2 regions of the Variovorax sp. P5_A3 genome follow, and region 1 is predicted to be linked to the other one. Evidence: predicted binding sites of a transcription regulator. Region 1 holds the regulator's gene; the other holds the start of a gene.
What was found. Region 1 encodes sigma-54, which starts transcription at its own class of promoters, with help from an activator protein. Its sites were predicted from a motif close to TGGCANGNAANCTGCTTT; they were not measured.
Positions count from the first base shown of each region.

Region 2: a site for sigma-54 is predicted at 3,189-3,206, ahead of nirB (nitrite reductase large subunit NirB). Genes of this name have one in related genera too.

Region 1 is NZ_JBFUKW010000011.1:111,486-117,403, reverse strand. It holds gene AC1D3B_RS18870 (thiol:disulfide interchange protein DsbA/DsbL) at 1-241, shown strand, start outside; gene lptA (lipopolysaccharide transport periplasmic protein LptA) at 365-1,054, shown strand; gene lptB (LPS export ABC transporter ATP-binding protein) at 1,051-1,845, shown strand; gene AC1D3B_RS18855 (RNA polymerase factor sigma-54) at 1,967-3,553, shown strand; gene AC1D3B_RS18850 (CHAT domain-containing protein) at 3,576-5,531, opposite strand; gene AC1D3B_RS18845 (metallophosphoesterase) at 5,533-5,918, opposite strand, start outside.
Region 2 is NZ_JBFUKW010000004.1:176,767-182,684, forward strand. It holds gene AC1D3B_RS08260 (formate/nitrite transporter family protein) at 1-21, opposite strand, end outside; gene nirD (nitrite reductase small subunit NirD) at 82-423, opposite strand; gene nirB (nitrite reductase large subunit NirB) at 443-2,971, opposite strand; gene AC1D3B_RS08275 (patatin-like phospholipase family protein) at 3,399-4,604, shown strand; gene AC1D3B_RS08280 (GNAT family N-acetyltransferase) at 4,579-5,046, opposite strand; gene metG (methionine--tRNA ligase) at 5,171-5,918, shown strand, end outside.

The DNA.
Region 1 (5,918 bases):
CCTCGCCTGGGTCGAGAAGCAGCCGGGGCTGGATGCCAAGAAGTTCGCCGAGCTGTTCAAGTCCTTCTCGGTCTCCGGCAAGGCCAAGCGCGCCGCGCAGCTCACCAGCGACTACCAGGTCGCCGGGGTTCCGGCGCTCGGCGTGGCCGGCCGCTGGTACGTGGACGGCGATACCGCCGGCTCGCTCGACCGTGCGCTGCAGGCCGTCGATTTCCTCATCGGCGAAGCCCGCAAGGGTTGAGCAAACGGGGTGGTCCGACCACCCGTCCGTCCGTGAAGCCCGCTTCGGCGGGCTTTTTTTGTCGGCGCCCGGCGAGACCGAATCCGTCGGCCGCATACAATGCGCAGCAAGTTTCGTGCCTCTATGATCTCGCCACCTTCCTCCCCCCTTCGCCATCTCGGTCGTGGACTGCTTGTTGCCCTGGCGCTGGCCGGGTTCGCATCGGGCGCGCACGCCGAGAAGGCCGATCGCGCCAAGCCGATGAACATCGAGGCGGATTCGATGCGTTACGACGATCTGAAGCAGACGAGCGTCTTCACGGGCAACGTGGTGGTGACCAAGGGCACGATCATCATCCGTGGCGACAAGATCGACGTCCGACAGGACCCCGAGGGCTACCAGTACGGCGTCGTGACCGCGGCGCCGGGCAAGCTGGCTTATTACAAGCAGAAGCGTGACTCGGGTCCCGACGAGTGGATCGAGGGCGAGGGCGAAGTCATCGAATACGACAGCCGTGCGGACAACGTGAAGTTCATCCGCCGCGCGGTGATGCGCCGACTGATCGGGGCGACGCCCAACGACGAGAGCAGCGGTCCGCTGATCGTCTACGACCAGAGCAACGACACCTTCACCGTCAACGGGTCCTCGCTGCCGCCCAATGCCGGCGTTGCGACCCAGCCGGGTGGTCGTGTCAAGGCGATCCTCACCCCCAAGGCCGCTCCAGCGGCACCCGCCGCCGGCGGAAAGCCGGCCGCCGCCGCGCCCGCCCCGGCCCCTGCGCCGGGCACCGGGTTGCGCGCCACCACCACCCTTGGCGGAGAGTCAAAGAAGTGATCGAAACCGCAGGCATGAGCGAGGGCGCAGGCGCTCCGGGCAGCCGCCTCGAGGCGCGTGGGCTTCAGAAGAGCTACGGCAGCCGCAAGGTTGTCAAGGATGTGACGCTGGGTGTGCAGAAGGGCGAAGTCGTCGGCCTGCTGGGGCCCAACGGCGCCGGCAAGACGACTTCGTTCTACATGATCGTCGGCCTGGTGCGCGCCGATGCCGGCGACATCACCATCGACGGCGAGCCGATCGCGCACATGCCGATCCATCGGCGCGCGCGCATGGGCCTGAGCTACCTGCCGCAGGAAGCATCGATCTTCCGCAAGCTCACGGTCGAGGAGAACGTCCGCGCCGTGCTCGAACTGCAGCGCGAGCCCGACGCCAACGGACGCCAGGTTTCGCTGTCGAAGCAGCGCACCGAGGAACTCCTCACCGAGTTGTTGGCCGACCTGCGCGTGGACCACCTGCGTGATTCCCCCGCGCTGTCCCTGTCGGGCGGCGAGCGTCGCCGCGTCGAGATCGCGCGCGCCCTGGCCACGCAGCCGCGCTTCATCCTGCTGGACGAGCCCTTCGCGGGCATCGACCCGATCGCGGTGATCGAGATCCAGCGGATCATCAATTTCCTGAAGGAACGTGGCATCGGCGTGTTGATCACCGACCACAACGTGCGTGAAACGTTGGGCATCTGCGATCACGCTTTCATCATCAGCGACGGGCATGTGCTGGCCCAGGGCACGCCGGCCGAGATCGTCGACAACGCCGAGGTGCGGCGCGTGTACCTCGGCGAACATTTCCGGATGTGAACATGTTGCTCGCCCCCAGGCTCCGCACTTCGTGCTCCGCCTACCCCCTGCCGGGGGCAGGCCGGCCGCTACGGGCGGCCGGGCGCGGCGGCCTTCTGGTCAAGAGGGTTTCACTATCTCCATGAAGCAGGGTTTGTCGCTGCGGGTTTCGCAGCATCTCGCGTTGACGCCTCAACTTCAGCAGTCGATCCGGCTGTTGCAGCTTTCCACGCTCGAGCTGACGCAGGAAGTCGAGCAGATGCTTGATGACAACCCATTCCTCGAGCGCACGGCCGAGGAGGCTACGCGCGAGGAGTTCGGGTTGGAGACGGCCGATACGCCGGTTCGCGATGACGATCGGTTTGCCGATGGGGAGGGCGATTTCACGCCCGGCCCGTCGGCGTCTGCGCCGGAAGTCGCCGTCGCGGCCACTGGCGACACCGAAGTCGCCACAGCCGACACCGCCGATGGCGAGCCCGACTGGGAAGGCGATGGCACGATCGACCTCGCGCCCGACGACAGCGAATGGGGCGGCGACGCCCCCGCGCGTGCCAACAACCTCGGCGACGACGAGCGCACGGACGCGACCGAACTCGCGCGCAGCCAGGAATCGCTGCAGTCCTTCCTGCACCGGCAGGCACTGGGATTGCGCCTGAGCGAAACCGATCGCGCGGCACTCCGTTTCCTGATCGAGTCGCTCAACGAAGACGGTTACCTCGAAGACTCGCTGCCCGCCCTGGCGTCCGGCCTCGCGGGCAACGACAACGACCAGTTCGACGACCTCGTGCACCACTTCCAGGTCGGGCTCGGCCTGCTGCAAAGCCTGGAGCCGTCCGGCGTGGGCGCGCGCAGCCTGGGCGAATGCCTGACCATCCAGCTGCGCGCCCTGGCCGACGAGGACGAGACCGATGACGAGGCACAGGTGCGCAAGACCGCCATCGCGATCTGCAAGCAACCGATGGAACTGCTCGCCCGTCGCGACTTCAAGCGCCTGGCCACGCTCACCCGCAGCAACGAAGAGGAAGTCCGCGCCGCCCTGCAGCTCATCGCGAAGCTGGAGCCCAAGCCCGGGCGCCGCTTCGTCGACGTGGAGCGCAACGTGGTCGTGCCCGACGTGATCGTCACGCGCGTCGGCAACGGCACCAACACCAAGTTCCGCGTGATGCTCAACCCCGAAGTCATGCCGCGCCTGCGCGTGCACGACATCTATGCCGGTGCGCTCAAGCAGCACAAGGGCGAGGGCAGCCAGGCGCTTTCGCAGCGCCTGCAGGAGGCGCGCTGGTTCATCAAGAACATCCAGCAGCGCTTCGACACCATCCTGCGCGTGTCGAACGCCATCGTCGAGCGGCAGAAGAGCTTCTTCGTGCACGGCGAACTCGCCATGCGTCCGCTGGTGCTGCGCGAGATCGCCGACGAACTCGGGTTGCACGAGTCCACCATCAGCCGCGTGACCACTGCCAAGTACATGGCGACGCCTTACGGCACGGTCGAGCTCAAATACTTCTTCGGCTCGGCGCTCGGCACGGAAACGGGCGGCAATGCGTCGAGCACGGCGGTGCGCGCGCTGATCAAGCAGTTCGTGAGTGCGGAAGACCTGAAGAAACCACTGTCCGACAGCCAGATTTCCGAGATGCTCAAGGAGCAGGGGATCGAATGCGCCCGGCGCACCGTCGCGAAATACCGCGAAGCGCTGCGCATCGCACCCGCGAATCTGCGCAAGGCGCTCTGAAGGGCCTGCGAGGGGCCTCAGGTCAGGCCTCGCGCCCTTCCAGCGTCACCAGCGCCGCCTGCGCGAGCCCTTCCCACTGCATGCGCGACCAGTGATCCACATAGCGCCTGAACTGGCGTTGCGTCGAGAGCACCGGAAACGAATCCGTCGACAACTCGCGGATCTGCCTGCAATGCTCGACGATGCGATCCCTGGCGACCTGGGGCTGGAATGCGTCGCCCCCATAAACAGCACCGAGCAGCTCCAGCTCTGCCAGCGTGCCGTGCGCCCAAACCCGATCCGTGATGGCCGCCGTACGAAGCTGCCATTGCGCCAGCTGCCAGGCCACCAGCCACCATTTGCCGTACTCGGTGCGCAACGCACTCAGCGCTCCCTCATCCGGCGCCAGCGCGGGAATGGCTGCGAGCGACAGATACTGCGTCATCACCCAGTGATTGACCGATTCGATCTTCAGTGCCGCTTCGTAGAACTCGCGCGACTTGCGATAAGCCTCGGTACTGCGAGCCACATTGCCGACCAGCGCGTGGATGATGGCGATGCGTTTCTCGCTGGCTGCGCTCATCCCGAGGCGTTCTGCCTTCTCCTTGAGATTGCGCTGCGCGACCGGCCTGTCGCGCCAGGCCGCAAGGTCGACGCGGATCTGGTCGCTGAGCTGGTCGAGTTCGGCGGCGGTCTCGGTGCTGATGGGTGTGCCGGGCCGGGCCGGGTCCGTCTCGTTGCCACGCACCAGGGAGTCCATCCGGTCGAACTTGACCTCCATCTTCGACTTGGTCTGCCGGCTACGAAAGGCGTCCACCTGGGCTTCCAGGTCCGGCGCGACGGCTGCGTACACCACGATGCTGGCCCAGTCGTGGGTGTCCGGCAGGTCGATCCTCAGGCGCTGTCGCAGTTCATGCACGACCCAGCGCGGATCGTTGCCTGCAAGCAGTCCGCTGTAGAGCAGTTCCGCCGCGACGTTCGACGCCCGCATCCACAGCGGAAACTGCGAGGCGATGACCCACGGAATGTCCTGCGCGTGCAGCTCGTGCGCGATGCTGCCGCCCGGTGTCAGCACCGAACTGGCATTGCCGGAATCACAGGTCGCCAGGCTCACCACCGTCGGCGGCTGCTTCGCCCGGCCGTTGGAGTTCATGCTCTTGAGCGCCATCGCGAGGCTCTGCCCGTCGACGACGATGTGCTCGGTGGCCTCGCCTTCCTTGCATAGCACGATGCCGTAGCGGCGGTCCGAGCCGGGCAGCGGCGCACCGTGCGCCAGCAGGTGCACGTGGGTGTAATCCTCGGCCTGGCAGGCATCGCTGATGCTGCGCGCCGTGGCATTGGGCAGCACCGTAAGCAACTTGCGCACCTCGACGACGCGTTCGGCGGGCGTGTCCCTGGCCTTGACCCACGGGTCGATGGCGCGGCGCAGTGCCTCCAGGTGCGCCTGTGCCGGCACGGCGGCAAAGCCTGACGGCGATGCAAAGGCGTAGAGGATCTTCGGCGCGCGGTTCCACTCCGACTGGAGCGGCCGACCGCGGCGAATCTCGCGCGTGATGTTGGTGAGCGTGCGCAGCAACAGCGGCGCACCGGAGCCGGAGGTGTCGGCCGGCGACATCGTCGCTTCGAATGGCACCAGGCCCAGTTCGAAGGCCGAGATCAGCAGCCGTATGTTGACGAGGCGACTCGTATCCCCGCGGGCCGAACGAAGCTCCGACACCAGCTCCGGGATCTTGCCGAGCACCCGTGCGATCGCTTCGCCCAGTTCCTGCAGTTCGGCCGCCCGCTGCGATGCCGCAATGGGCGTGCCGTCGATTTCATAGCGAAGCCGATTCAGCCGCGTGAGCAATTGCGCGTGTTCGAAAGGCAGATGCACGCTGACCGGCCCGTCGGCGCCGCACAGCGCCATGTAGGCGGTCAGCGGCGACAGCAGCTGGTTGTGTGCAGGCCCTGAGCGCAGGAACTCCAGGCGAATATCCCGGACGTCGGATGTATCGCTCATCTCATCCTCTCGTGTAGCGTTGGATCTCGCGCGGTTCGCCGGTTCCGTCGCCTTCGACATGCACCAGCGCCCCGACGGTCCCACCGCCCGGACCGGCGCTGATCGACACGGCGCTGGTCTGGTCCATGACGAACGGCTGTCCGCCGATGCGCGCTTCGTCGATCGTCTTCATGCGCCCGTCGACCAGCACGTTGAACACCTCGGTGAACGCGTCTTCCCGTGCGAGCATGGCCGGCGTGAACTGGAGCAGGCGTATCCACGTCCCGCTGTTGAAGTAGTAGCGCCCCTGGCCCATGTCGATCGCGCGCTCGAGGTGCGTGTGACCGGTGACGATGAAGTCGATCGCCGGCCCGACCGCCGCCGTGACCTTGTCGAAGGTGTCGTCGC
Region 2 (5,918 bases), on a different contig from region 1:
GGCAGGTGCTAGATAGGCCATCTTGGTTCCTTGGAAAAGCGGGAGAAGACTGAAACTGTCGAAGTGGTTGAGGCGAAGGGACTACGCGAGCGCAACGAGCACGCGCCCCTCGTGGACGCGCACGGCATGGGCTCGCACCGAGTGTTCCGGTGCTTCGAGGCATTCGCCGTTGCGCAGGTCGAAGTGGTTCTTGTAGAGCGGCGAGGCCACGACGATTCGGTCCCCCAGGCTGCCGACCAGTCCGCGCGAAAGCACGCTGGCCTTCGCCTTGGGATCGACGTTGTCGATGGCATAGAGGTCCTGTTGCTGTCCGACCCGGAAGATCGCGACGTGCACACCCTCCACGAGGGCGCACACACCGGTGTCGGGCAGGATGTCGCTGGCGGCGCACACGGCGGTCCAGTGAAGCGATTCGGTGGTCATGTGGAATGTCCTCTGGCGTTCAAACGGTGGCAACGTCGTCCTTGGCTTCGCGTTCCTCGATCCGGGCGGGCCGGTTCTGGCCGCGCTCCTTCACGAAGACGATGTGCTCGTCCGGCTTCTCGCTGTTGACGAAGGAGCGGAAGCGCTCGCGCGTGGCCGGGTCGTTCACCGCGGTCTTCCACTCGCACTGGTAGGTGTCGACCACGCGCTGCATCTGCGCCTCCAGTTCGGCGGCCAGTCCGAGGGTGTCCTGGATGAGCACGTCCTTCAGGTAGTCCAGGCCGCCCTGCAGGCTCTCGCGCCACGTGCTGGTGCGCTGCAAGCGGTCCGCCGTGCGCACATAGAACATCAGGAAGCGGTCGATGAGGCGGATGAGCTCGGCCTTGCCGAGGTCCGTGGCGATCAGCTCGGCGTGGCGCGGCTTCATGCCGCCGTTGCCGCACACGTAGAGGTTCCAGCCCTTGTCGGTGGCGATGATGCCGACATCCTTGCCCTGGGCCTCGGCGCATTCGCGGGTGCAGCCCGAGACGCCGAACTTGATCTTGTGCGGCGCGCGCAAGCCCTTGTAGCGGTTCTCCAGTTCGACCGCCAGGCCCACGCTGTCGTCGACGCCGTAGCGGCACCAGGTCGATCCGACGCAGCTCTTCACCGTGCGCAGCGACTTGCCGTACGCATGGCCCGATTCGAAACCGGCGGCGATGAGTTCCTCCCAGATAGGCGGCAGTTGCTCGACGCGGGCGCCGAAGAGGTCCACGCGCTGGCCGCCGGTGATCTTGGTGTAGAGGCCGTATTTCTTCGCCACCTGGCCCACCGCGATCAGCCCCTCGGGCGTGACCTCGCCGCCGGGCATGCGCGGCACGACCGAGTAGCTGCCGTCCTTCTGGAGGTTGCCGAGGAAATAATCGTTGCTGTCCTGCAGCGCAGCCAGGTCCTTCTTGAGGACGAATTCGTTCCAGCACGACGCGAAGATGCTGGCAGCGGCCGGCTTGCAGATGTCGCAGCCCAGTCCCTTGCCATGCCGGGCCAGGAGGTCACCGAAACTGCGGATCTCGCCGACGCGAATCAGGTGGTACAGCTCCTGGCGGGAGTAAGCGAAGTGCTCGCAAATGTGATTGTTGACCGCCAGCCCGCGCCTGGCCATCTCGGCCTTCATCACCTGGCCCACGAGTGGAACGCAGCCCCCGCAGGTCGCACCGGCCTTGGTGCAGGCCTTCAACCCGGCGACGGTGCAGGCGCCCTGCCCGACCGCCTCGCATATCTGTCCCTTGGTCACGCTGTTGCATGAACAGATCTGGGCACTGTCGGGCAGCGCGTCCACGCCGAGCCCGGGCCTGGCCTTGCCGTCGCTCGAAGGCAGGATCAGGAACTCCGGCTCGGCGGGCAGCGCGATGCCGTTGAGCGCCATCTGCAGCAGGGTCCCGTATTCGGCCGCGTCGCCCACCAGCACCGCGCCGAGCAACTGCCTGCCGTCTTCGCTGACGACGATCTTCTTGTAGATCTGCTTGTGCTCGTTGACGTACTGGTAGGAACGCGACTTCGGTGTCTTGCCGTGCGCGTCGCCGATGCTCGCGACGTCCACGCCCATGAGCTTGAGCTTGGTGCTCATGTCGGCGCCCGCGAAGGCCGCGTCGTCCTGCCCGGCGATGTGCTTCGCGGCCACGCGCGCCATGTCGTAGCCCGGCGCGACGAGGCCGAAGATCTGCTCGTTCCACGACGCGCACTCACCGATCGCATAGACGTTGCGATCGCTCGTGCGGCAGTGGCTGTCCACCGCCACGCCGCCGCGCGGACCGACCGCCAGCACGCACTGGCGGGCCAGTTCGTCGCGCGGGCGGATGCCGGCGGAGAACACGATCATGTCGGTCTCGAGCCAGGTGCCGTCCGCGAAGACCATGCGGTGGCGGGCCGTCGCCCCATCGGTGATATCCACCGTGTTGCGACCGGTGTGCACGTGCACGCCCAGCGCCTCGATGCCGCTGCGCAGCGCGTGACCGCCACCCTCGTCGACCTGCACCGCCATCAGCCTCGGCGCGAACTCCACGACGTGGGTTTCCAGGCCCATGTCGCGCAGGGCCTTGGCGCACTCCAATCCCAGCAGGCCGCCGCCCACGACGACGCCGGTGCGGGAGCGCGCGCCGCAGGCCTTCATGGCTTCCAGGTCCTCGATGGTGCGGTAGACGAAGCAGTTCGGCCGATCGCGGCCCGGCACCGGCGGCACGAAGGGCGCGGAGCCCGTGGCCAGCACGAGCTTGTCGTAGGGCACCACTTCGCCATCGACAGTGGTGACGGTCTTGTTGCGCCGTTCGATGGCCACGGCCCTCGCCGCAAGCCGCAACGTGATGCCGGTGCGCTCGAAGAAGCCCGGCTCGACGAGCGAGAGGTCTTCGGCTGTCTTGCCGGCGAAGAATTCGGACAGGTGAACCCGGTCGTAGGCCGGACGAGGCTCCTCGCAGAGCACCGTGACCTCTGCGTTCGCGAGGCCGAGTTCGTCGAGCTGCTCCAGGAATTTGTGGCCCACCATGCCGTGGCCAATCACTGCAATCTTCATGTCGGATCCTGCACACAACCGCCCTCGTGACGGGTGCAGACCGCAAGGAGGCTGTCAGACAGCCAGTTGCAGAGGACCCCCGCGTGGAACGGATGCGAATCGGGTTGGAACAGGCGAACCGCTTGCGTCCCCGCGCACAGTTCGCTCGAATCCCGCCGTCATTAGCGGAGGCACCGTAAATCCGCGGCAACGGTGCCGACGGAACAGTGGAGGATCCTGAGCAACATCCGTGCCAAACGAAATCCACGGGATGGGCCAGGACTCGCACCGAAGCACGCGGCAAGGCGCGTGCGGGGCCCGAGGCGATGCGCCGTTGTGGCGCATGGCCTCGCCGGTTTGGTGCGGCGAGCTACTTGCCGGACGTCCCGGTCCAGCGTAAGGTCAGTCGCGAAATCCATGGGACCCTTCTCTTGATCGAAGTAGCGCAGTGACTCACACCGGCCTGGTACTGACCGGTGGCGGAGCACGCGCCGCCTACCAGGTCGGCGTGCTGGAGGCGCTGGCGGCCATCCGGCGAGATGCGGGTGCCGCCGGGCAGTCGAGCCTCTTCCCCATCATCACCGGCACGTCGGCCGGCGCGATCAACGCCGCGGCGTTGGCCTGCGGTGCCGACGACTTCGACGGCACGGTGCAGAAGATTGCGCGGGTCTGGGCGGGACTTGTGCCGGCGCAGGTCTACAAGGCGGACGCGCTGACCGCACTGCACAGCGATGCGCCCTGGGCACGCCTGCTTTCCGCGGGCTGGCTGATCGCGCAATGGCGACGCAGCGGCCTGCGTGCCCTGCTCGACAACACGCCGCTTCGAAAGCTGCTGGAGCAACTGGTGCCGCTGGACCGGCTCGCCGGCCTGATGGGGCGGGGCCACCTCGATGCGCTGGCGGTCACGGCGTCGAGCTACAGCTCGGGCGAGCACGTCACCTTCTACCAGGCGGGCCCGCAACAGCAGCCCTGGATCCGGTCCCGCCGCATCGCCGTGCCTGTCGACATCGCGCACGAACATTTGCTGGCCTCGTCCGCGATCCCGTTCGTCTTCCCGGCGGCGGAAGTCGAGATCCATGGACGTGCCGAATACTTCGGCGACGGCTCGATGCGCCAGTCGGCGCCGCTGGCCGCGGCCATCCACCTGGGCGCGGAGCGCATCCTGGCCATCGGCGCGGGTCGCATGCAGGAGCCCGCCGATGCACTGCCGCCCAACGCGCTGAGCGGCTACCCGACGCTGGCCCAGATCGCCGGTCATGCGCTGTCGAGCATCTTCCTGGACGCGCTCACAGCGGATGTGGAGCGACTGCGCCGCATCAACGGGACCTTGTCGCTGATCCCGCACGAAGCGCGCGATCGAACCGTGCTGCGGCCGGTGGAACTGCTGCTGATCGCGCCGTCGCAACGCATCGACGTCATTGCCGCGCGACATGCGCAATCGCTGCCCCGAGCCGTGCGCAGCCTGCTGGGAGCGCACGCCGTCCCGGCGACGACGGCCGACATCCAGGGTTCGGCGCTGGCAAGCTACCTGCTGTTCGACTCGGCCTTCACGCAGGAATTGATGGCACTGGGGCGGGCGGACGCGCTGGCGCAGCGTGAAGCGGTTTGCGGCTTCTTTGGGTGGACGGTCAAGACTCCGGCCCCAGGCGCTTGACCATCCTGACCGCATCCTCGACGTCTTCGTAGTAGCCCGGGCTCGTGCCCGCTTCGGCGAAGCCGTGGCGAAGGTAGAAGGACTTGGCCTCCGCGTTGCCCGCCCTCGCCTCCAGGCGGATGGTGCGGATGCCGGCGACGGCCGCAGTGGCTTCGAGCCAGGCCAGCAGCGCCGAGCCCAGGCCGCTGCGGCGCTGGGATGCACGCACCGCGAACAGCGAAATGTGCGCGTCGTCGTCACCGTACTGCATGATCGCGAAGCCGAGAAGGACGCCGTCGCGCCGGGCCACGGCCACGTTGGTGGCCTCGTCGCGGACGCTTCGCCGCACGCGCCGCTCGGTCCATCGCCATGAAAGACCGCGCTCGATCGCATCGCGCGACAGCGCCGCGATCTCCTGTGCGTCCGCCGCCTGGGCAAGGGTGATTTCGTACTGTGTGATCACGGGCGATCCTGGAGTCGACGCGGAGACTATAGCCTCCCACCTAAAATGCTCCTCCCGCCGGTGGCAGCGCCGGCCGCAGTCCCCTCCAGCAGTTTCTTCCTTTCCCCCGAAAGCGCCCTTCGCGATGTCCCAGCGCAAACTCTTCGTCACCACCGCCCTGCCCTACGCCAACGGCAAGTTCCACGTCGGCCACATCATGGAATACATCCAGGCCGACATCTGGGTGCGCTTCCAGCGCATGCAGGGGCACATGGTGCACTTCGTGGGTGCGGATGACGCGCATGGCGCGCCGATCATGATCGCGGCCGAGAAGGCCGGGAAGACGCCGCAGGAATTCGTCGGCGAGATCGCCGCGGGCCGCAAGGAGTACCTCGACGGCTTCCACATCCGCTTCGACAACTGGCACTCGACCGACAGCACCGAGAACACCGAACTCGCGCAGGGCATCTACAAGAAGCTCAAGGCCGGCGGCATGATCGCCACGCGCACGATCGAGCAGTTCTACGACCCGGTCAAGGGCATGTTCCTGCCTGATCGCTATATCAAGGGCGAATGCCCGGTGTGCCACGCCAAGGACCAGTACGGCGATGCCTGCGAGGTGTGCAGCAGCGTCTATTCGCCGACGGAACTCATCAATCCCTATTCGACGCTCACGGGCGCAACGCCCGAATTGCGCAGTTCGGAGCACTTCTTCTTCAAGCTTTCCGACCCGAAGGTGGTCGACTTCCTCAAGAGATGGACGCAGGACGGCAAGCTACAGGCCGAGATGGCCAAGAAGGCGAGCGAGTGGTTCGAAGCCGGCATGGCCGACTGGGACATCTCGCGCGAGGCGCCCTACTTCGGCATCGAAATCCCCGATGCGCCGGGCAAGT